One region of the Rhizobium brockwellii genome, then DNA from elsewhere that is predicted to be linked to it. Evidence: predicted binding sites of a transcription regulator. Region 1 holds the regulator's gene; each other region holds the start of a gene.

Region 1 (7,076 bases):
CCTTCCAGCAGACGGCGATCACCCTGCCGATCGAATTCTCCGAGAAGACGATCGACCCGAACAACAAGCGTGCGACCGACCCTTCGGTGTTGATCGCCGCCAACTATCCGGTTCTCCTGCGCGACGCGATCGTCAAGCAGCTGAACGTCAATGCCGCGAGCCGTCCCGATGTGCGCGATGCATCCGCCATGCTCTCCAAGGGTGCGCCGGTTCAGCTGCGCGACATGGTCGTCGCCGATCCGTCGATCATCGGCAAGACGGTCAATGTCACGGTGCTTGCCGACGCCAATGTCGACAGCGCCAACAAGGGCCAGATCGATCTGTCGGTCGATGAGAAGAACCGCAAGGTCAACGACAAGCAGGTTGGCTGGATGAACGAGCTGAAGGCGAGTGGCGCTCTCCACAAGCAGTTCAACACCGGCCTCTTCGTCAACGGCAATTCCAGCCGCCCGGAGGCCGCGGGCCTGGGCGTCGCCCTGATCGGCTCGCTCTACCTGATGCTGATCGTGCTCGTGCTGGCGCTGCCGATCGGCGTCGCCGCCTCGATCTATCTCGAGGAGTTTGCGCCGAAGAACAAGCTGACGGACCTGATCGAGGTCAACATCAACAACCTCGCCGCGGTCCCCTCGATCGTCTACGGTCTGCTCGGTCTTTCCGTCTTCATCAACTTCATCGGCCTGCCGCGCTCGGCCTCGCTGGTCGGCGGCCTGGTGCTGACGCTGATGACCCTGCCGACGATCATCATCGCGACGCGCGCCGCCCTTCGCGCCGTGCCGCCGTCGATCCGCGCCGCGGCCCTCGGCCTCGGCGCTTCGAAGATGCAGATGGTGTTCCACCATGTTCTGCCGCTCGCCATGCCCGGCATCCTCACCGGCACGATCATCGGCCTGGCGCATGCGCTCGGCGAAACCGCGCCGCTGCTTCTGATCGGCATGGTCGCCTTCGTCGCCAACGCGCCGACGACACCGCTCGATCCCTCGACGGCTCTGCCCGTACAGGTCTATATGTGGGCCAACGAGGCCGAACGTGCCTTCGTTGAGCGTACTTCGGGTGCCATCATCGTCCTGCTCCTGTTCCTGATCGTCATGAACATGGGCGCCATCCTCTTGCGTCGTCGCTTCGAGCGCCGCTGGTAAACGGAGTTACAAGATCATGAACATGTTGACGGAAGCTGCAGTTGAAAAGGCGCTGGATCACAAGATGAGCAACGTCCCGTATAAGATGATCGGAAAGGATGTCTCGGTTTACTACGGCGAAAAGCGCGCGCTATTCGATGTGAACCTGAACATCCGCGAAAACACCGTAACCGCCCTGATCGGCCCGTCCGGCTGCGGCAAGTCGACCTTCCTGCGCAGCCTCAACCGCATGAACGACACGATCGACGGCTGCCGCGTCACCGGCAAGATCACGCTCGACACCGACGATATCTATGATCCCGATATCGACGTCGTCGAACTTCGCGCCCGCGTCGGCATGGTCTTCCAGAAGCCGAACCCGTTCCCGAAGACGATCTACGAAAACGTCTCCTACGGCCCGCGCATCCATGGCCTCGCCAAGTCGAAGGCCGATCTCGACCAGATCGTCGAGACCAGCCTGCAGCGCGCCGGCCTCTGGAACGAGGTCAAGGACCGCGTGCACGAGTCCGGCACCGGCCTGTCGGGCGGTCAGCAGCAGCGCCTCTGCATTGCGCGTGCCGTCGCCGTCAGCCCGGAAGTGATCCTGATGGACGAGCCCTGCTCGGCGCTCGACCCGATCGCCACCGCCAAGGTCGAGGAGCTGATCCACGAGCTGCGCGAGAACTACACGATCGTCATCGTCACCCACTCCATGCAGCAGGCCGCGCGTGTTTCGCAGCGCACCGCCATGTTCCACCTCGGCAATCTCGTCGAGGAGAACGACACCGACAAGATGTTCACCAATCCCGACGATCCGCGCACCCAGGACTACATCATGGGTCGCTTCGGCTGATTTTGGCGTCACCAAGCCTTTCCGTTATTCGAGGATAAAGCCCCATGGCATCGACACATATTTATTCTGCCTATGATGATGATCTGAAGTTCCTGTCCAGGCGGATTTCCGAAATGGGCGGCCTGGCCGAGCAGATGGTCGCCGAAGCCGTGCGGGCGCTCGTCAACGGCGATACCGCGCTGGCGCAGAAGGTCATCTCCGACGATGTGATCCTCGATCACGCCGAACGCGAAATCGGCGACAAGGCGATCGTCACCATCGCCCGCCGCCAGCCGATGGCCGCGGACCTGCGCGAAATCATGGGTTCGATCCGCATCGCCGCCGATCTCGAACGTGTCGGCGACCTCGGCAAGAACACTGCCAAGCGCGTCATCGCCGTCCAAAGCACCGGCGTTCCCCGCAAGCTCGCCCGCGGCCTCGAGCATCTGTCCGAGCTGGCGCTCGTCCAGCTCAAGGAAGTGCTCGACGTCTACACCAATCGTTCCGCCGACAAGGCGAATGCGATCCGCGAACGCGACAACGAGATCGACGCGATGTACACCTCGCTGTTCCGCGAGCTCCTGACCTACATGATGGAAGATCCGCGCAACATCACCAGCTGCACGCATCTTCTCTTCTGCGCCAAGAACATCGAGCGCATCGGCGACCACGCCACCAACATCGCCGAGACGATCTTTTACATGACGACAGGCGCGCAGCCGGAAGGCGACCGTCCGAAGGACGACAGCGCCAACACCGTCGGCGCGGTCACCGAATAACCGCCTACACCCCGCCGCTTGCGTGCGCGCCCATCCGGGCGCGCAAGAGGTCGCAGCCAATTTCTGAATTTGCGCAGGATGCATTGCTTAAATCACCCTGGTTTAAGGATCATGCGCGAGGAGACCGACACGCATGATCCCGAGAGTTGCAGTTGTTGAAGACGAGGAAGCCCTCAGCGTGCTTCTTCGCTACAATCTCGAAGCGGAAGGCTTCGAGGTCGATACCATCCTTCGTGGCGACGAAGCCGAAATGCGGCTTCAGGAGCGCACGCCCGATCTTCTCATCCTTGATTGGATGCTGCCCGGCGTCTCCGGCATCGAGCTCTGCCGGCGCCTGCGCATGCGGCCGGAGACCGAGCGTCTGCCGATCATCATGCTGACGGCGCGCGGCGAAGAGAGCGAGCGTGTCCGCGGATTGTCGACGGGCGCCGACGATTATGTCGTCAAGCCCTTCTCGACCCCCGAGCTCGTTGCCCGCGTCAAGGCGATGCTGCGTCGCGCCCGTCCCGAGGTGCTGTCGACGGTGCTGAAATGCGGTGACATCGAGCTCGACCGTGAGACCCATCGCGTCCATCGCAAGACCCGCGAAGTCCGCCTCGGCCCCACCGAATTCCGCCTGCTGGAATTCCTGATGTCGTCGCCGGGCCGGGTCTTCTCCCGCTCACAGCTGTTGGATGGTGTCTGGGGCCACGATATCTATGTCGACGAGCGCACCGTCGACGTCCATGTCGGCCGCCTGCGCAAGGCGCTGAATTTCTCCAACATGCAGGACGTCATCCGCACCGTCCGCGGCGCCGGTTATTCGATGGAAGCCTGAGGGCTTTCATCTGAGCCTGCTGGCAAAGCCCCGGCAAAACCCGCGACGTCATCCTCGGCCTTGTGCCGAGGATCTGCGCACGCCAAATTAAGCATTTGAAAATAAAGTTTTTTCTCTCAAGTGGTTGAGGTGATCAGATGCTCGGCACAAGGCCGAGCATGACGGAGGGAAACCTGAGCTTCCATCCGCGCATAAAAAAACGGGCCACTCGGCCCGTTTTCTGCATTCTAACGATGGTCAGCCCCCTCAGCTGGCCCGCGCGGCTGCCCGGCGGCGTTCGTTGACCGGCTGGTAGGCAAGCTTCTGGTGATAGCTGCAATAGGGCGAATTGTCGGGGGATTCGCAGCCGCAGAAATGGAAGTCGTCCTTCAGCGGATCGCCGACCGGCCACTTGCAGGTGCGCTCGGTCAGTTCCGTCAGGCCGAGGCGGCGCGAAATCGGCACCACCACATTGCCTCTCGGCACGTATTCCATTTCCTCGATCGTTTCGATCTCGATCTCTTCCTTCAGCATCGTCGCGCCCTGCTGGCGGGTGACGGTGCGGGTGGTGATCCGAGAGGCGAAGTTCGGCGCGCGCGGCGCCGATGTATTGCGCTTCGGCGTTCGCGCCGCGGTGTTGGTGCCGCCGGCCTTGGCACGGCCGGGAAGGCACAGCCGGTGCACTTTACCGATGACCGCGTTTCGGCTGACACCGCCAAGTTGTGCCGCGATCTGGCTGGCGCTCAGTCCTTCGGCCCAAAGCTTCTTGAGTTTCTCGACCCGCTCGTCTGTCCAGTTCATGCCCTGTCTCCACCTTTTGCGTTGGTGATGGCAGAATCCCTCACCGTTGTCCCGGGAGCTCCGAAACAAGAAACGCTTGATCAATTTTGGTGACTAGTTCCGCCGCATGCAGTCTAGTAATTGATCTTTAACCTAGTGTGAGCCTGACTCCGTGACAAGAGTCGCATGAATCCGGATGAATCGAATTCGTAGTTTTCCCCAACTTGCTGTCCCTGCGTGGCATTTCTGCAATAATGCCTGTTGAAGACTGAAAATGCCGCTGTACACCTGTGCTGCATACGCTAAGGGCGCCGTTTTGTTGACATTGCAGCGCGAAAAGGAAATAGTGCCACTCGCCGCCGCAAGGCGGCATTTTTGATTTTTCGGGCCTGGTTTCCTTAGCCGGAGTCATTGCCCGGCAACTTTGATGGAGATCGCGCCATGGCTGAAGCCGCGCCGCTTTATGACACCTATTCTCGTGCCCCACTGCGGTTCGAGCGAGGCGAGGGCGTATGGCTGATCACCGAAACTGGCGAGCGATATCTCGATTTCGGCGCCGGCGTCGCCGTCACCTCCGTCGGCCACAGCAATCCGCATGTGGTCGGCGCGCTGAAGGAGCAGGCCGACAAGGTCTGGCACCTGTCGAACATCTATGAGATCCCCGGACAGGAGCGTCTGGCTAAACGCCTGACCGACGCCACCTTCGCCGACAAGGTGTTCTTCACCAACTCAGGTGCCGAGGCGCTCGAATGCGCGATCAAGACGGCCCGCCGCTATCAGTTTTCCAAGGGCCATCCCGAGCGCTTCCATATCATCACCTTCGAAGGCGCCTTCCACGGACGGACGCTGGCGACGATCGCCGCCGGCGGCCAGGAAAAATATCTCGAAGGTTTCGGCCCCAAGGCGCCGGGTTTCGATCAGGTGCCTTTCGGTGATATCGAAGCGGTCCGCGCCGCGATCACCGAGGCGACGTCCGCCATCCTCATCGAGCCGGTGCAGGGCGAGGGCGGCGTTCGTCCTGCCACGCCTGAGTTCATGAAGGCGCTTCGCCAGCTCTGCGACGACAACGATCTGCTGTTGATCCTCGACGAGGTCCAGACCGGCGTCGGCCGCACCGGCAAGCTCTTCGCCCATGAATGGTCGGGCATCACACCCGACATCATGGCGGTCGCCAAGGGCATCGGCGGCGGTTTCCCGCTCGGCGCCTGCCTTGCCACATCAGAGGCCGCCTCCGGCATGAAGGCCGGCACCCATGGTTCGACCTATGGCGGCAATCCGCTTGCCATGGCCGTCGGCAGCGCCGTGCTCGACATCATCCTGGCCGATGGCTTCCTCCAGCAGGTGCGCGATGTCGCGTTGGTCTTCCGCCAGGGCCTCGCCTCGCTGAAGGATCGCTACCCCGATGTGATCGAGGATATCAGAGGCGAGGGGCTGTTGCTCGGCATCAAGGCTGCCGTTCCCTCAGCCGAACTGCTGCAGGCGATCCGCGCCGCCCATCTGCTCGGCGTACCCGCCGGCGACAACGTCATTCGCCTTCTTCCGCCGCTCGTGGTCACCGCCGAGGAAGCCCGCGAGGGCCTTGCCCGCGTCGAGCGCGCCGCCGAGAGCATTCGCGCCTCCAAGGTCAAGAAGACGGCTTGAAGAGATTGCCGCCTTCGGGCGCAGCACAGGTAAGAAGACGATATGAGCCCTAAACATTTCCTCGATCTTTCGGCAGTCACATCAGCCGATCTCAGAACCATCATGAACGATGCGCTTTCCCGCAAGCAGGCCTTCAAGGCAGGCCAGGGCGACAAGCCGCTCGCCGGCAAGATGCTGGCGATGATCTTCGAGAAGCCGTCGACCCGCACCCGCGTCTCCTTCGACGTCGGCATGCGCCAGCTCGGCGGCGAAACGCTGTTCCTCTCCGGCACCGAGATGCAGCTTGGCCGCGCCGAGACGATCGGCGACACCGCCAAGGTGCTGTCGCGTTATGTCGATGCGATCATGATCCGCACCACCGAGCATTCCCGGCTGGTCGAGCTGGCCCAGCATGCGACCGTGCCTGTGATCAATGCGCTGACGGATGACACCCATCCCTGCCAGATCATGGCCGATATCATGACCTTCGAAGAGCACCGCGGCCCGATCAAGGGCAAGACCATCGCCTGGACCGGCGACGGCAACAATGTGCTGCATTCGCTGGTCGAGGGTGCCGCGCGTTTCGGCTACCGCATGAACATGGCCGTACCCCTTGGCTCGGAGCCCAAGGATCACTATCTGAACTGGGCCCGCAATGAGGGCGCCGAAATCATGCTCTGCCATGATGCCGACCGTGCGGTCGCCGGCGTCGATTGCGTGGTGACCGATACCTGGGTCTCCATGAATCAGGAACATCGGGCCCGGGGTCACAATGTCTTCCAGCCTTATCAGGTCAACGCGGCCTTGATGGCGAAAGCCGGCAATGATGCATTGTTCATGCATTGCCTGCCCGCTCATCGCGGTGAGGAAGTGACGGACGAAGTGATCGACGGTCCGCAATCCGTGGTCTTCGATGAGGCGGAAAACCGTCTTCATGCGCAGAAGTCGATTCTTGCTTGGTGCCTGGGCGCGATCTGAACCATAATCGGACGTCGCGAGAGACAGACTCGCGACCGCGTGAGCGAAGGGCACGCTGGCCCATCGCTCTGAAACTAGGAGTTAAAAGCCATGGCAGAAGCTGCAGCCGCCCTCGGCCAGTTTGATTTCGCCGGCGATGACCATGTCGTCCCCTTCCAGGTGGAAGGGCTGGATGT
Region 2 (7,076 bases), 360 kb from region 1:
GCGCAACCTGACGAATTCATGGTCGCTGCGCATCGTCACCAAGCGGCTGATGGAATTCCTGCGCGCCTTCCCTGAAATCGTCATTGCCGGTCTGTTTTCGGCGATCCTGTCGATCGGGCCGGTCGCCGCCATCATCGCCATCACCCTGCACACGATCGGCGCGCTCGGCAAACTCTTCTACGAAGTGGCCGAAAATATCGACATGAAGCCGCATGAGGGCATGAAAGCCGTCGGCGCCAACTGGTGGGAGCGCATCCGTTTTGCCGCCCTGCCGCAGGTGCTGCCGAATTTCACCTCCTATGCGCTGCTGCGCCTTGAGATCAACGTGCGCGCCTCGACCATCATCGGCGCCGTCGGCGGCGGCGGCATCGGCGAGGAGCTGAAGCTTTCGATTTCGCGCGGCTTCGGCGCCAAGACGGTGGCGCTCGTTCTGCTGCTGTTCGTGACCATCGTCGCCGTCGACCAGTTCTCCGCATGGCTGCGCCGCCGCCTTGTCGGCGAGCACGCCTTCCTCCTGCAACATTGAGGCCGCCATGACGGTGATCGACGCAAACCGCATGCACGAGATAGAAACGCGCTATCCGGAATATTTCCACCGGTCGTTCCGCCAGCGTTTCGGCGGACTGATGATCCTCATCGCAACGCTGCTCTACAGCCTCTATGCCGTCTGGTTCTTCGACCTGCCCAAACTTTTCACTGAGGCCCATTGGGAGCGCGTCGGCATCTATCTCAGCCAATGGGTGAGCTACGACGTTCAGCCGGAATTCCGCATCGAGGGTGACGGCTCGATCGACATCCGTTATCCGCGCTTCTCGCCGCTCGGCGACAATCCGCATCCGGACTGGCTGGTCAACAACCCGGATGGCAGCATCACCGTTTCGATCAGCGGCACCAGCCGCAACGTCACCGTCTCGAAGAGCGAGACGATCGTCACCGCGCATGGCATCAGCGTCCCGGTAGACGTTTCGAGCGGTGCGCCCAAAGTCGTCGGACCGGTGCCCGGCTGGATGACTGTTTATGACGACAACGTGCTGGCCGATCTTGGCTTTGCCGGCAATGTCAGCATATCCGTCGACCGGGTGAAGATCCGCAAGCGTTTCATCGGCTGGGCGAATTTCATCTTCGACACGCAATCGTCCTTCTTCGACAAGCCGGTCGGCGAGGTTGTCAGCCTCATCGTCTCCGGACCGCGCATCAAGCCCGACCAGTCCAACCTGTCGCTCGCCTTCGACGACATCTGGAACAACAGCGAATGGCAGCACGGCGACGTCTGGACCAAGCTTTTCCAGACGATCGTCATGGCGTTCCTCGGAACACTGCTCGGTTCGCTTACCGCCTTCCCGCTCGCCTTCCTGGCAGCGCGCAACATCACGCCGAATCGCCTGCTGAACCAGATCCTGAAGCGCTTCTTCGATTTCCTGCGCTCGGTCGATATGCTGATCTGGGCACTATTCCTGACGCGCGCTTTCGGTCCCGGCCCGCTTGCCGGCAGCGGCGCGATCTTCCTCACCGAGACCGGCACGCTCGGCAAACTCTATTCCGAAGGCCTCGAGAATATCGACAACAAGCCGCGCGAAGGCATCAAATCAACCGGCGCTCAGACCGTGCTCGTGCATCGTTACGGCATTATGCCGCAGATCGTTCCCATCTTCGTCAGCCAGACGCTCTACCAATGGGAATCAAACGTACGCGGCGCGACCATTATCGGCGCCGTCGGCGCCGGCGGCATTGGCCTGAAACTGTGGGAGGCCATGCGCACCAACGCCAACTGGGAAAACGTCGCCTACATGGTCATCCTGATTCTGATCGTCGTCTTCATTTTCGACACCGCCTCGAACGCGTTGCGCCACCGGCTGATGGGCACGAAAGCCCACTGATCGATCCCTCAAAGCCGCGGCGGCCCGGCCGCCATCATCATTCTGTCACGGAAATCTTTTAGCCGGGAGCCTGCTTGCGGTTCGCCGCCAAATCACTGCACAGTGCTCTCCCCGTTTGGACGATCTCCAGGATAAAAGCCTTGCGCTACGCTCTCTATTTCTCGCCGCCGAAGGATGATCCCCTGACCGGCGCGGCCTCGCTCTGGCTCGGCCGCAATGCTTTCACCGGCGAGACCTATCCGGCACCGGAATATGCGCAACTGGGTGCGGCAGAGCAGTTCGAGCTGACCGCCGACCCGCGCCGCTACGGCTTTCACGCCACGATCAAGGCGCCCTTTTCGCTCGCCTCCTCGGTCACCGAGAAGGATCTCATGACCGTTGCCGAGGATTTTGCCCAGCGCACCCAAGCCTTCGAGATTCCTGAGCTTGTGCTCGGCCAGCTCGGCCGTTTTTTTGCCCTCGTTCCCGGTTCACTGCATCAACCTCTTCAGGATTTCGCCGCGAAGGTGGTAAGGTCGTTCGAACCGTTCCGCGCAGCGCTTTCCGAGGCCGATATGGAGCGGCGCAATCCGGAGAAGCTCAGCGACAGCCAGCGCGCTCATCTGCTGCGCTGGGGTTATCCTTACGTCATGGAGGATTTCGGCTTTCACATGACGCTGAGCGGCCAGGTGCCCGAGACACGCGCCGCGGTGATGAAAGCGATCCTGACCGAGCATTTTGCCGATTTCACCGGCCGGCCGCTTTTGATTTCCGGCCTTGCCGTCTTCATCGAGGAGACGCGCGGCGCGCCATTCAAAGTTCATTCCTGGCTACCGCTTGCCGGCGCCAAAAGCTGAAAGACCTGACGACATGAGCAAAGAGACCGTGTTTTCCAACGCCCGCATCGTTCTCGAGGACGACATCCTCTCGGGCTCGATCCTCATCCGCGACGGGAAGATCGCCGACATCTCCGGGGGCAACTCGGTAGCCGGCGAAGATTTCGAAGGCGACTACGTCATTCCCGGCCTCGTTGAGCTGCACACCGATCATCTCGAAGGCCATTATCAGCCGCGCCCCGGCATTCGCTGGAACAAGACCGCCGCCATCCAGGCGCATGACGCCCAGATCGTCACCTCAGGCATCACCACGGTGTTCGACTGCCTGCGCATGGGGGCAGACGAGGACGGCGGCTTCGAACATGGCGAGATGCGCGAGATGGCCGATGCCATCCAGTCGGCAGAGACGGAAGGCAGGCTGCGTGCCGAGCACCTGCTTCATTTGCGCTGCGAGGTGTCGGCCGACAACGTGCTCGAACATTTCGCCGATTTCGAAAACGACCGGCATGTGCGGCTCGTCTCGCTGATGGATCATGCGCCTGGCCAGCGTCAGTTCCAGACGATGGATCAATACATTTTCTACTACCAGAAGAAGCGGGGCCTGAGCGACGAGGCCTTCGCCCGTTTCGTCGCCAAGCGCCAGGCAGAATCGGCGCGCAATTCGACGCCGCACCGCAACGCCATCGCCAAGGTCTGCGCCGAGCGCGGCATCACCGTGGCAAGCCATGACGACGCGACGCTCTCCCATGTCGACGAGGCGATCGACAACGGTGTGCGCCTGGCCGAATTCCCGACCAGCTTCGACGCCGCCCGGGCGTCGCACGGACATGGCATGAGCGTGCTGATGGGCGCGCCGAACATCGTGCGCGGCAAATCCCACTCCGGCAACATAGCCGCCCGCGACCTTGCCGAAATGGGCGTGCTCGACGTGCTTTCCTCCGACTACGTGCCGCTCAGCCTGCTGCATGCGCCCTTCATCCTCGCCGATGAGGTAGAGAGCATCAGCCTGCCGAAGGCGATCGCCATGGTGACGTCGACGCCCGCCCGTACCGTCAGCCTCGATGATCGCGGCCGGATCGCGACGGGGCTGCGCGCCGATCTCGTGCGCGTCCACCGTTCGCATGGCGTGCCGGTGACACGCTCGGTTTGGCGCCAAGGACGCCGTGTCGCATGATGCCGCACGAACCCCACCCCGGAGCCGGAGCCGAGCGCGGCATCATGGTCGTCGTCGTCGGACCGAGCGGTGCTGGCAAGGACACGCTGATGAACCTCGCGGCCCGGCGTTTCAAGGGCCGCGACGATGTGCATTTCGTCCGCCGCGTCATCACCCGTCACCGTGACGCCGGCGGCGAAGACCATCTTTCCGTCTCCCTCGAAGGTTTTGCCGCCATGGAGCAATCAGGCTCCTTCGCCGTCTGGTGGGAAGCGCACGGCCTGAAATACGGCATTCCGGCCGAGGTTTCGGTGGCGCTGTCGCGAGGTCACATTGTCGTCGCCAACGGTTCACGCTCGGCGCTTCACCGGTTCCAGGCCGCCTTCCCGCACCTGAAGGTCATCAATGTCACCGCCCGCCCCGAGGTGCTCGCCGGCCGGCTGGAGGCACGCGGACGCGAAACGCATGAGGATATCATGGCCCGGCTCGCCCGCGGACCGCTGACGGTGCGCGGCGAATATGACGTGGTGGAGCTCGACAATAGCGGCTCGCTCGAAGAGGCCGAGCAGAAGATGATCGGGATCCTCAACGGATTACTGCCCAAGACGCACTGAACAGATCGAGAGGAAGGGCATGCGCGCCATCAAGGTGGTCGACTACGATCCTTGCTGGCCGCGGCTGTTTGCCGAGATCAGCACCGAGGTCTCGATCCTGCTCGGTGACCGCCTGCTTTCCATCGATCATATCGGCAGTACATCGGTGCCTGGCCTGCCGGCCAAGCCGAAGATCGACCTTGCTGCCGTGATGATATCCGACGCCTTCCTGCCGGCGGCGATCGAGATCGTGCGCGCTGCCGATTTCGTCTTCCACGGCGATACCGGAGAGCAACGATGGGCCTTCACCCGAGATCATGAAGGTTATGGGTTCAGGCTCTATCTTTGCGGGCCTAATAATCGCGCGCATCGGGACCGCATTCTGTTTCGCGATTATATCAGGGATCACCCCGAGAGGGCCAAGGCCTATGCCGATCTGAAGGGCCGGCTGGCTGCGGAGGCAGACGGCGATTGGGATTTTTATACCGGCGGAAAGACCGATTTTGTCAGCGAGACGGTTCGGCTGGCTGCCTTGAAGACGTAAAACAGGAATCCGTCAGACGCCCTGGCCGGCGGCGATTACTCGCCGTCGCCCCGTCCCGAGACGATCTCGCGCTTGCCGACATGATTGGCCGGGCCGACGAGGCCTTCCTTTTCCATGCGTTCCACCAATGAGGCGGCGCGATTGTAGCCGATGCCGAGGCGGCGCTGGATATAGGAGGTCGAGCATTTCTTGTCGCGCATGACGACCTTCACCGCCTGTTCGTAAAGCTCATTGCCATCCTCGGAGGCCATAGCGCTCTTGTCGAAGACGGCGCCGGCCTCTTCCTCTTCCGTCTCTTCCTCCTCGTCGGCGGTGACGGTATCGAGATATTCCGGGCGGCCCTGGGTCTTCAGATGGGCAACGACCTTTTCGACCTCGACATCCGAGACGAAGGGGCCGTGGACACGGGAAATCCGCCCGCCACCTTGCATATGCAGCATATCCCCCTGACCGAGCAGCTGTTCGGCGCCCTGTTCACCGAGAATGGTGCGGCTGTCGATCTTCGAGGTCACCTGGAAGGAGATGCGGGTCGGGAAGTTCGCCTTGATCGTGCCGGTGATGACGTCGACCGACGGTCGCTGTGTCGCCATGATCAGATGGATGCCGGCGGCGCGCGCCATCTGGGCGAGGCGTTGGATTGCCCCCTCGATGTCCTTGCCGGCGACCATCATCAGATCGGCCATCTCGTCGACGATGACGACGATATAAGGCATCGGTGTCAGGTCCAGCGCCTGGCTTTCCTCGATCGGAGTGCCGGTGCCCTTGTCGAAGCCGACCTGGACCATGACATGGATGGTCTCGCCCTTTTCGCGGGCCTGGGCGACGCGGTCGTTGTAGCCGTCGATGTTGCGGACACCAAGGCGCGACATCTTGCGATAGCGCTCCTCCATTTCGCGCACGGCCCATTTCAGCGCCATGACCGCCTTCTTCGGATCGGTGACGACGGGCGTCAGCAGATGCGGAATGCCGTCATAGACGGACAGTTCGAGCATCTTCGGGTCGACCATGATCAGCCGGCACTGTTCCGGCGTCATGCGATAGAGCAGCGACAGGATCATCGTATTGATGGCGACCGACTTGCCGGAACCGGTGGTGCCGGCGACGAGCAGATGCGGCATCTTGGCGAGCTCGGCGATGACAGGCTCGCCGCCGATGGTCTTGCCGAGGCCGAGCGCCAGCTTGTAGCCGCTCTTCTCGAAATCCTGGCTCTCGATCATCTCACGGAAATAAACGGTTTCACGCGTGACATTCGGCAGTTCGATGCCGATGACGTTGCGACCGGGGACCACGGCAACACGGGCCGAAAGCGCCGACATCGAGCGGGCGATATCATCGGCAAGGCCGATGACGCGCGACGATTTCACGCCCGGCGCCGGCTCGAATTCGTAGAGCGTGACGACAGGACCGGGACGGACATGGATGATCTCGCCCTTGATGCCGAAATCCTCAAGCACGCTCTCCAGAAGCCCGGCATTCTGCTCCAGCGTCTCCTGCGACATGATCTCGCCGAGGCGTTCCGGCGGTTCCTGCAGCAGCGCGCGCGGCGGGAATTCATAGCCGGATGCGTGGATCCTTTCAGGCCTCGCGGCCAGGCGCGGCGAAGGCAGAACCGCGGCGACGGGCGGCGTGCGCTGCGGCGCTGGTGCTGTCTGAGGGGCTGACGCAATTTGAGGGGTTGGCGTGACCTGAGCGGCTGGCGCAGCCTGAGGTGCCAGCATGACCGGTGCCTCGACAATAAGGCGCCTGGGCTTTTCCAGGGACGGGGCGGCCGCAGGGCGCGCGGCAACCTTCGTGGAGACCGCGGCGGGCTGCGACGGGCGGGAGACGACGGGAGCGGGGGCCGGCCGGCCGGGGCGCCATTCCATGATCCGGAACAGCGACGTGATCGATTCGGGTGAGGTCTCAGTCTTCGGGAACGATATCAACGGCGGCGCGCGAACAGGCTCTGCCTCTTCGAAGGCCATGACTTCCCAGAAGGCGAAATCCGAAATGGAGGAAAGCTCGGCGCTGGCGCGGAAAGCCGGCGCGCCTGCCTCATCAAGCAAAGGTGACTGCTGCAGTTCAATCCTCTGCGGTGCTGCGGAAATTTCGTCC
Region 3 (7,076 bases), 350 kb from region 1:
AGATGACGAATTCCTCATCCTGTGCCGGTGCGGTAATATCCTCGCCGAGCTCTTCGGCGCGAAGCGCCCGGTCGACCAGCGACATCGCCATCGCCTTGCGCTCGCTCTGGCCGAAGACCAGGCCGTAGCCGCGTGTGAATTGCGGCGGCGCCTTGGCCGAACCCTTGAATTGGTTGACCATCTGGCATTCGGTGATCTGGATCGTGCCGAGCGAGACGGCGAAACCGAGTTCCGGCACGTCGAATTCTACCTCGACGTCGCCGATGCGGATTTCACCTGTGAAGGGGTGGTTGCGGCCGTAGCCGCGCTGGGTGGAATAACCGAGCGCCAGCAGGAAGCCCTCGTCGCCGCGGGCAAGCGCCTGCAGGCGCAGATCCCGGGTCATCGGGAATTCCATGGGCTCGCGGGTCAGGTCGCCGATCTCGTGATCTTCCGGCATGTCGCCGTCGGCCTCGATCAGGCCTTCCTCGCCGAGGATTTCCGAGACGCGCATGACGCGGCCGGTCTCGGCGGCGCGCTGAGCGGGCGTCTCGACCGCCTCGTCCGAAAGCAGCGAGGGATCGAGCAGGCGGTGGGTATAGTCGAAGGTGGGCCCAAGAAGCTGGCCGCCCGGCAGATCCTTGTAGGTCGCCGAGATGCGGCGTTCGATCGTCATATCAGCCGTGTCGAGCGGCTTCGAATAGCCGAAACGCGGCAGCGTCGTGCGGTAGGCGCGCAGCAGGAAGATCGCCTCGATCATGTCGCCGCGCGATTGGCGGATGGCGAGGGCTGCGAGCGTGCGGTCGAAAAGCGAGGCCTCGGCCATGACGCGGTCGACGGCGAGCGCCAGCTGCGCCACGATCTGTTCGATGCCGATCGCCGGCAGCGAACGGTCGCCGCGGCGGCGGTCGGCGAGCAGGCGGTGGGCATTGGCGATGGCAGTCTCGCCACCCTTGACGGCAACATACATGAGCTCAGATCTCCGTTGCTGTGATCTTGGTGGTGCGCGGCAGGCAGAGGAAACGTTTGCCCGCCGTCAGCGCGATGTCGACGCCGCGCGGAAAGAGCGCACGGTTCTCGGTCCAGAGCCGCATGAAGGTTTCCGGCAGGCCGATAGGCGCCATCTCCGTCACGCTCTGGATGCCTGGGCCCATCAGCGCCAGCCTGCGGCCGCCCTCGAGTTCGGCAAGTTCGATGATGAGCGTCGTCGAGCGGTCGGGATATTCCTGCGTGCCTGATGCAAAGAGGCCGAAGGAGGAAAGTGCGGTGCCGGCCTCGGTGAAGGCAAAACGCGCCTCGGCCTTTTCGCTGGTCAACGGCGCGCCGGTGTGGAAGCCGAGCCACTCCGGCACAGCGGATTTCGCCAGTCCCTGGGAAAGCCATACGGGTGTGTCGTGGTCGCAAAGCGTCAGCGCGATCGTGCCGGCGGCGATGCCAAGCGGTGCTGGCGGAGCGACATCGGGCTGAACGGTCTGGATCGTGCCGGGGCGGGCCATGCCGTCCATCAGCATCTTGAAGACGCTTTGGGCATGAAAGACGGGCTCGGCAAAACCGCCGGTCAGAGCTTCTGTCTTCAGGCCCATCAGTTGTCTCCCCGTACCATGGTGAAGAAATCGACGCGGGTTGCCGCCGTCTCGTCCGCTTTGCGGCGTTCGGCATCGGCGATCCGCTCAGCGATCGGTGAAAGCAGGGCCTGTTCGACGAAGTCCTTCGTCGCCTCCTCCTGCCAGAGCGCGTCGAAGATCGCCGCAAGCCTGGCCTTCTCGCGGTCGGTGCCGAGCGCCTGTGCATGGCCGACCGAGCCGGTGTCGAGCCGGACCGTCGCCCGCGTCACGGTCACTTCACCGAGATTGAAGGGAGCGCCGCCGCCGCCGATGCGTCCGCGCACCATCACCAGCCCGGTCTCCGGTCCGCGCACCTGATGGGCCACAGGCTTTTGCGGCAGCGCATCGAAGACTGCCGAGAGTTCGCTGCGCTCCGCACGCGCCAGCAGATCGGCGGCGCGTTTGCGCCCGGATGCCGTCTGTGACGCGGCGTCTTTGCTGTCCGCTGATATCATCGCCGCTTCCCTTTAAATGTCTATTGATATAGACAACCATACAAGATACACTTAGCTCTAAATCGATGTCGTGACAAGCGTGTGACATCCTACAGCGCCGCGCGTCTTTTCAGACGCGCAAAGGACGCTGTAGCACTTTGAATTGCTGCATAATTCGATCCATAAATCGGAATCGATTTATGGATCGAATTATGCAGAAGGCGTGAAATAGCGGGCAGGGGTGGAATGGCGGGATTGAAGCAGGTGCAAAGGCAAACCGGCGTGGCGCTCTGGCGCCAGATCGCTGATCGGATTCGCGAGGCGATCAGCAGCGGAACCTATGACGAAACGGGAATGGTACCACCGGAAACCGTGCTGGCGCTGCAATTCGGCGTCAACCGGCATACGGTGCGCAGTGCGCTGGCGGCGCTGGCGCAGGAGGGTATCGTCCGTGCGGTACAAGGTCGCGGCACGCTGATCGAGCGCAAGGAGCGGCTGAATTTCCCGATCACGCGGCGCACGCGATTCACCGCCGGCATTGGCGATCAGGCGCGTGAAATGCGCGGCCTTCTGCTCGATGAGGCGAGGGAGGAAGCGAGTGCCGAGATCGCCCGCTGGCTGGGTCTGAAGCCGGGAGAACACGTGATCCGCCTGGAAACATTGCGCCAGGCAGACAAGCGCCCGGTTTCAAGGGCGACGAGCTGGTTTCCCGCCAAGCGCTTTGCCGGTATCGGTGAGGCCTACCGGACGGCGGAATCGATCACCAAGGCTTTTGCCGAACTCGGCCTGTCGGATTATGTCCGCGCCACGACCGAGGTGACAGCCGCCCATGCGAGTGCTGCCGATATGGCCGACCTCGAACTCACCCCTGGCGCCATCCTTCTGATCGCCAAGGCGATGAATACCGATCTTGAGGGTGTGCCGGTGCAATATTCGATCAGCCGCTTCGCGGCCGACCGGGTGCAGTTCACCATCGAGAACTGAATGCCTTCCCCGCCGAAGCGGGGAAAGATCAGCTGAGATCAATGTGCGCTGGACATGTCGCCGAGCACTTCCTTGGAAGCGACGGTGGAATCCGCCTTCAGCGTGTAGACCATGGGCACGCCGGTGGCGAGATTGAGGGCGAGCACGCCTTCTTTGCTCAGCTTGTCGAGCACCATCACCAGCGAGCGCAGCGAATTGCCGTGTGCGGCAACCAGCACCTTTTCGCCTCTGAGCACGCGCGGCAGGATTTCGGTGAGGTAGTAGGGCCAGACGCGGGCGCCGGTGTCGCGCAGGCTTTCACCGCCGGGAGGCGGCACGTCATAGGAACGGCGCCAGATATGCACCTGTTCCTCGCCCCACTTGGCGCGTGCATCATCCTTGTTGAGGCCGGAGAGGTCGCCGTAGTCGCGCTCGTTCAGCGCCTGGTCTCGGATCGTCTGGAGATCGGGCTGGCCGACCTTGTCGAGGATGAGCTTCAGCGTGTGCTGCGCGCGCACCAGCACCGAGGTATAGGCGACGTCGAATTTAATCCCGTATTCGGCGAGCGCAGCCCCGCCTGCATTAGCTTCCTGGACGCCGAGCTCGGTCAGATCGGGATCCTTCCAGCCGGTGAAGAGATTCTTCAGGTTCCAGTCACTCTGGCCGTGGCGAACGAGGACGAGGGTACCGCTCATGAATATGCCTCCGTAGTATCGTTATGAGGAAGAAAGCCCGAGCACGTCGAGCATGGAATAGAGACCCGGCTTCTTGTCGCGTGCCCAAAGGGCCGCTTTGATGGCGCCGCGCGCGAAGATCGAGCGGTCGGCCGCACTGTGCGATAGGGTGACAATTTCACCTTCGCCGGCAAAAAGCACGGAATGCTCGCCGATGACGGAGCCGCCGCGCAGCGTCGCAAAGCCGATCGTGCCCGCTTCGCGGGCGCCGGTATGGCCGTCGCGCACCCGGACCGACTTCGAGGCCAGATCGATGCTGCGCCCCTTTGCCGCGGCCTCACCGAAGAGAAGGGCGGTGCCGGAAGGCGCATCTACCTTGTGCTTGTGGTGCATTTCCAGGATCTCGATATCCCAGTCATCAGGATCGAGCGCACGCGCTGCCTGCTCTGCGAGCACGCTGAGCAGATTGACCCCGAGGCTCATATTGCCCGACTTGACGATGCGGGCATGGCGGGCCGCCGCGGCGATCTTGGCATTGTCGTCGGGTAAACAGCCCGTCGTGCCGATGACATGGACGATGCGGGCCTGCGCGGCGAGGCCTGAGAATTCTACTGTTGCAGCGGGCGAGGTGAAGTCGAGCACGCCTTCGGCATCGAGAAAAGCGTTGAGCGGATCGTCGACGATAACGACACCGATCGGGCCGAGACCGGCGATCTCGCCGGCATCCTTGCCGACGAAGGGCGAGCCGGCACGCTCGACCGCGGCATGCAGCGTCACGCCATCGATCGAATGGATGAGCCGGATCAGCGTCTGCCCCATGCGTCCTGCTGCGCCAACCACCACCAGTTTCATCGCAGCATCGCTCATGTCAGTCTCGCCAGGTCAGTTTGAATCGGAGGCCGAAGGCCTCTGCAGGTTGTTGAGGCGAGCGTAAAGACCGTCGCTGACCTTCGCAAGCGTCTCGTGGTTGCCTTCCTCGACGACGCGACCCTGCTGCATGACGACGATCTTGTCGGCGCGCACCACGGTCGACAGCCGATGGGCGATGACGACGACGGTGCGTCCGCTCATCGCTTCGTCGAGCGCCTTCTGCACGGCTGCTTCGGATTCGGTGTCGAGGGCCGAGGTCGCCTCGTCGAGAAGCAGGATCGGCGCATTGCGCACCAGGGCGCGTGCGATCGACAGCCGCTGGCGCTGGCCGCCGGAAAGCGTCACGCCGTTTTCGCCGACCGCCGTCTCGTAACCCTGCGGCTGTGCTGAGATGAAGTCATGCGCGTAGGCAAGCCGCGCCGCTTCTTCCACCTCGGCATCGGTCGCTTCCGGCCGGCCATAGCGGATATTGTCGCGGATCGTGCCCTCGAACAGATAGGGCTGCTGCGATACATAGGCGAGCTGCTGGCGCAGCGACTTCTTGGTGATGTGGGCGATGTCCTGCCCGTCGATCAGGATTTCGCCTTCGCGCGGGTCGTAGAAGCGCGGAATGAGGCTGATGACGGTGGATTTGCCGGCGCCCGACGGGCCGACCAGCGCCGTCGTCGCGCCGCCCTCGGCGGTGAAACTGACGCCGCTGAGCACGCTCTCATTGCCGTAGGCGAAGGAAACATTGCGGAATTCGATCCTTGCCTGCGTCACCGTCAGCGGCCGGGCATCCGGCAGGTCCCGCTGGCGCGGTTCCATGTCGAGCAACTCGTAGATCATCCGCGCATTGACGACGGCACGCTCCATCTGCACCTGCAGGCGGGCAAGCCGTCGGGCCGGGTCATAGGCAAGCAGCAGCGCGGTGACGAAGGAGAAGAAGGCGCCGGGCGGCACATTGTAGTAGATCGAGCGGTAGGCGGCATAGGCAAGCACGCTGGCGACGGCAAAGCCCGCGAAACTCTCCGTCAGAGGAGAGGTGCGTTCGGAAAGCCGGGCAATCCGGTTCGCCCGGCTTTCGGCGCCCTTGATGAGCTTGTTGACCTTGCCTTCCAGTTCTTCTTCCATCGTGAAGGCTTTCACGATGGCGATACCCTGGATCGTTTCCTGCATGGCGCCGAGAACGTGGCTGTTCAGATGCACGGCCTCGCGCGTCGCCGAGCGCAGCCGCTTGGAAACATAACGCAGCGCATAAAGCAGCGGCGGGGCCATGATGAACACGGCAAGGCTGAGCAGCGGATCCTGGAGGATCATCACGGCGAGCAGAGAAACGAAGGTCAGCAGGTCGCGCACTGTCGAGGTGATCGTCAGGTTGAGCACGTCGCGGATGCCGCTGACATTCTGGCTCACCTGCGCGGCGATATGTGCAGAGCGCGCCTCGCTGAAGAAGCCGACCGAAAGCGTCATCAGATGCGCATAGAGCCGGCGCTGGTAGCGGGCGACGATATCGTTGCCGACCTTGGACAGCGCCACCGCCTGACCGTAGCTCGCAAAACCGCGCAGCACGAAGGCGATGAAGATCGAAAGACAGATGATCCAGACGACGTCGGCACGCCGATTGGCGAAGGCCTCGTCGATGATCGCTCGCATGATCCAGGCGGTGAACGCCGTCGAAAGCGCCACCACGATGAGGCAGGCGATCGCAAAGACATAGCCCCACAGATGGTCGCGGCCGTTTTCAGCGATGATGCGCTTCAGGATGCCGGTTACGGTATCGCTGCTGACGCTCTGCGTTCTGCTTTCCGCCGCTTCCAAAAATGAGGTTTCCTGTCTCGGACCAAGCGCCCCGCGAAGGCGACGCGCACATTTGCCGGGGTCTATAAAGAGTTGGGACCGGTTTGGCTAGAGCGCCGCGCGCCCGGATAGGACGCGCCAAGGACGCTCTATTTGCTTTGCGTGCCGGGCCTAACGGCGCCAGCGGCGGCCCTCGGTCGAGACGCCGAAATTCGCCGGCATGCGCGCATAGGAGGAAAGCCCAGCGAGCGCTGCCAGCGGATGCGTCACCACATAGGTCGGGATGGTGCGAAGCAGCGCCGTATGCGGTGCCTTGTCCTCGAAGGCGATGCGGAATTCCGGTCTCTTTAGCGCCGGGATGATCTTCTGCGAGATGCCGCCGGACAGATAGACGCCGCCGCGCGCCATGAACACCATCGCCATGTCGCCCGCCACGCGGCCGAGATAGGTGGCAAACAGCGAGACGGTCTCTACGGCCGCCTTGTCGCTGCCGGCAAGCGCGTGCGAGGTGATGTCGGCCGGATCCTTCATCGTCGGCGTGATGCCGTCGACAATGCAGATGGCATGGTAGAGGTTGACGAGGCCGCGCCCGCAGAGGATCTGCTCGGCCGAAACGCGGCCTTCGATCATCTCGATATGCGGGAAGATGTCATAATCGCGCTTGCTGCGCGGCCCGAGATCGATATGGCCGCCTTCGCCGGGAACCGGGATCCAGCTGTGCTGGGCATGCACGAGCCCGCCGACGCCGAGGCCGGTGCCCGGTCCGAGCACGA

The links. Region 1 encodes PhoB, which activates phosphate uptake and scavenging genes when phosphate is short. Its sites were predicted from a motif close to TGTCATNNANCTGTCAT; they were not measured.
Region 2: a site for PhoB is predicted at 1,910-1,926, ahead of RLCC275e_RS22585 (DUF1045 domain-containing protein). Genes of this name have one in related genera too.
Region 3: a site for PhoB is predicted at 2,109-2,125, ahead of phnG (phosphonate C-P lyase system protein PhnG). Genes of this name have one in related genera too.

What each region holds. Positions count from the first base shown of each region.
Region 1 is NZ_CP053439.1:160,146-167,221, forward strand. It holds gene pstA (phosphate ABC transporter permease PstA) at 1-1,136, shown strand, start outside; gene pstB (phosphate ABC transporter ATP-binding protein PstB) at 1,153-1,968, shown strand; gene phoU (phosphate signaling complex protein PhoU) at 2,013-2,726, shown strand; gene phoB (phosphate regulon transcriptional regulator PhoB) at 2,860-3,543, shown strand; gene RLCC275e_RS00820 (GcrA family cell cycle regulator) at 3,790-4,323, opposite strand; gene RLCC275e_RS00825 (aspartate aminotransferase family protein) at 4,744-5,943, shown strand; gene argF (ornithine carbamoyltransferase) at 5,986-6,900, shown strand; gene RLCC275e_RS00835 (Hsp33 family molecular chaperone) at 6,991-7,076, shown strand, end outside.
Region 2 is NZ_CP053439.1:4,635,913-4,642,988, reverse strand. It holds gene phnE (phosphonate ABC transporter, permease protein PhnE) at 1-526, shown strand, start outside; gene phnE (phosphonate ABC transporter, permease protein PhnE) at 534-1,877, shown strand; gene RLCC275e_RS22585 (DUF1045 domain-containing protein) at 2,018-2,713, shown strand; gene RLCC275e_RS22580 (alpha-D-ribose 1-methylphosphonate 5-triphosphate diphosphatase) at 2,727-3,866, shown strand; gene phnN (phosphonate metabolism protein/1,5-bisphosphokinase (PRPP-forming) PhnN) at 3,863-4,459, shown strand; gene RLCC275e_RS22570 (GrpB family protein) at 4,479-4,982, shown strand; gene RLCC275e_RS22565 (DNA translocase FtsK) at 5,018-7,076, opposite strand, start outside.
Region 3 is NZ_CP053439.1:4,648,726-4,655,801, forward strand. It holds gene RLCC275e_RS22630 (carbon-phosphorus lyase complex subunit) at 1-949, opposite strand, end outside; gene phnH (phosphonate C-P lyase system protein PhnH) at 954-1,562, opposite strand; gene phnG (phosphonate C-P lyase system protein PhnG) at 1,562-2,038, opposite strand; gene phnF (phosphonate metabolism transcriptional regulator PhnF) at 2,264-3,001, shown strand; gene RLCC275e_RS22650 (2,3-bisphosphoglycerate-dependent phosphoglycerate mutase) at 3,040-3,675, opposite strand; gene dapB (4-hydroxy-tetrahydrodipicolinate reductase) at 3,697-4,521, opposite strand; gene RLCC275e_RS22660 (ABC transporter ATP-binding protein) at 4,537-6,324, opposite strand; gene RLCC275e_RS22665 (glucokinase) at 6,475-7,076, opposite strand, start outside.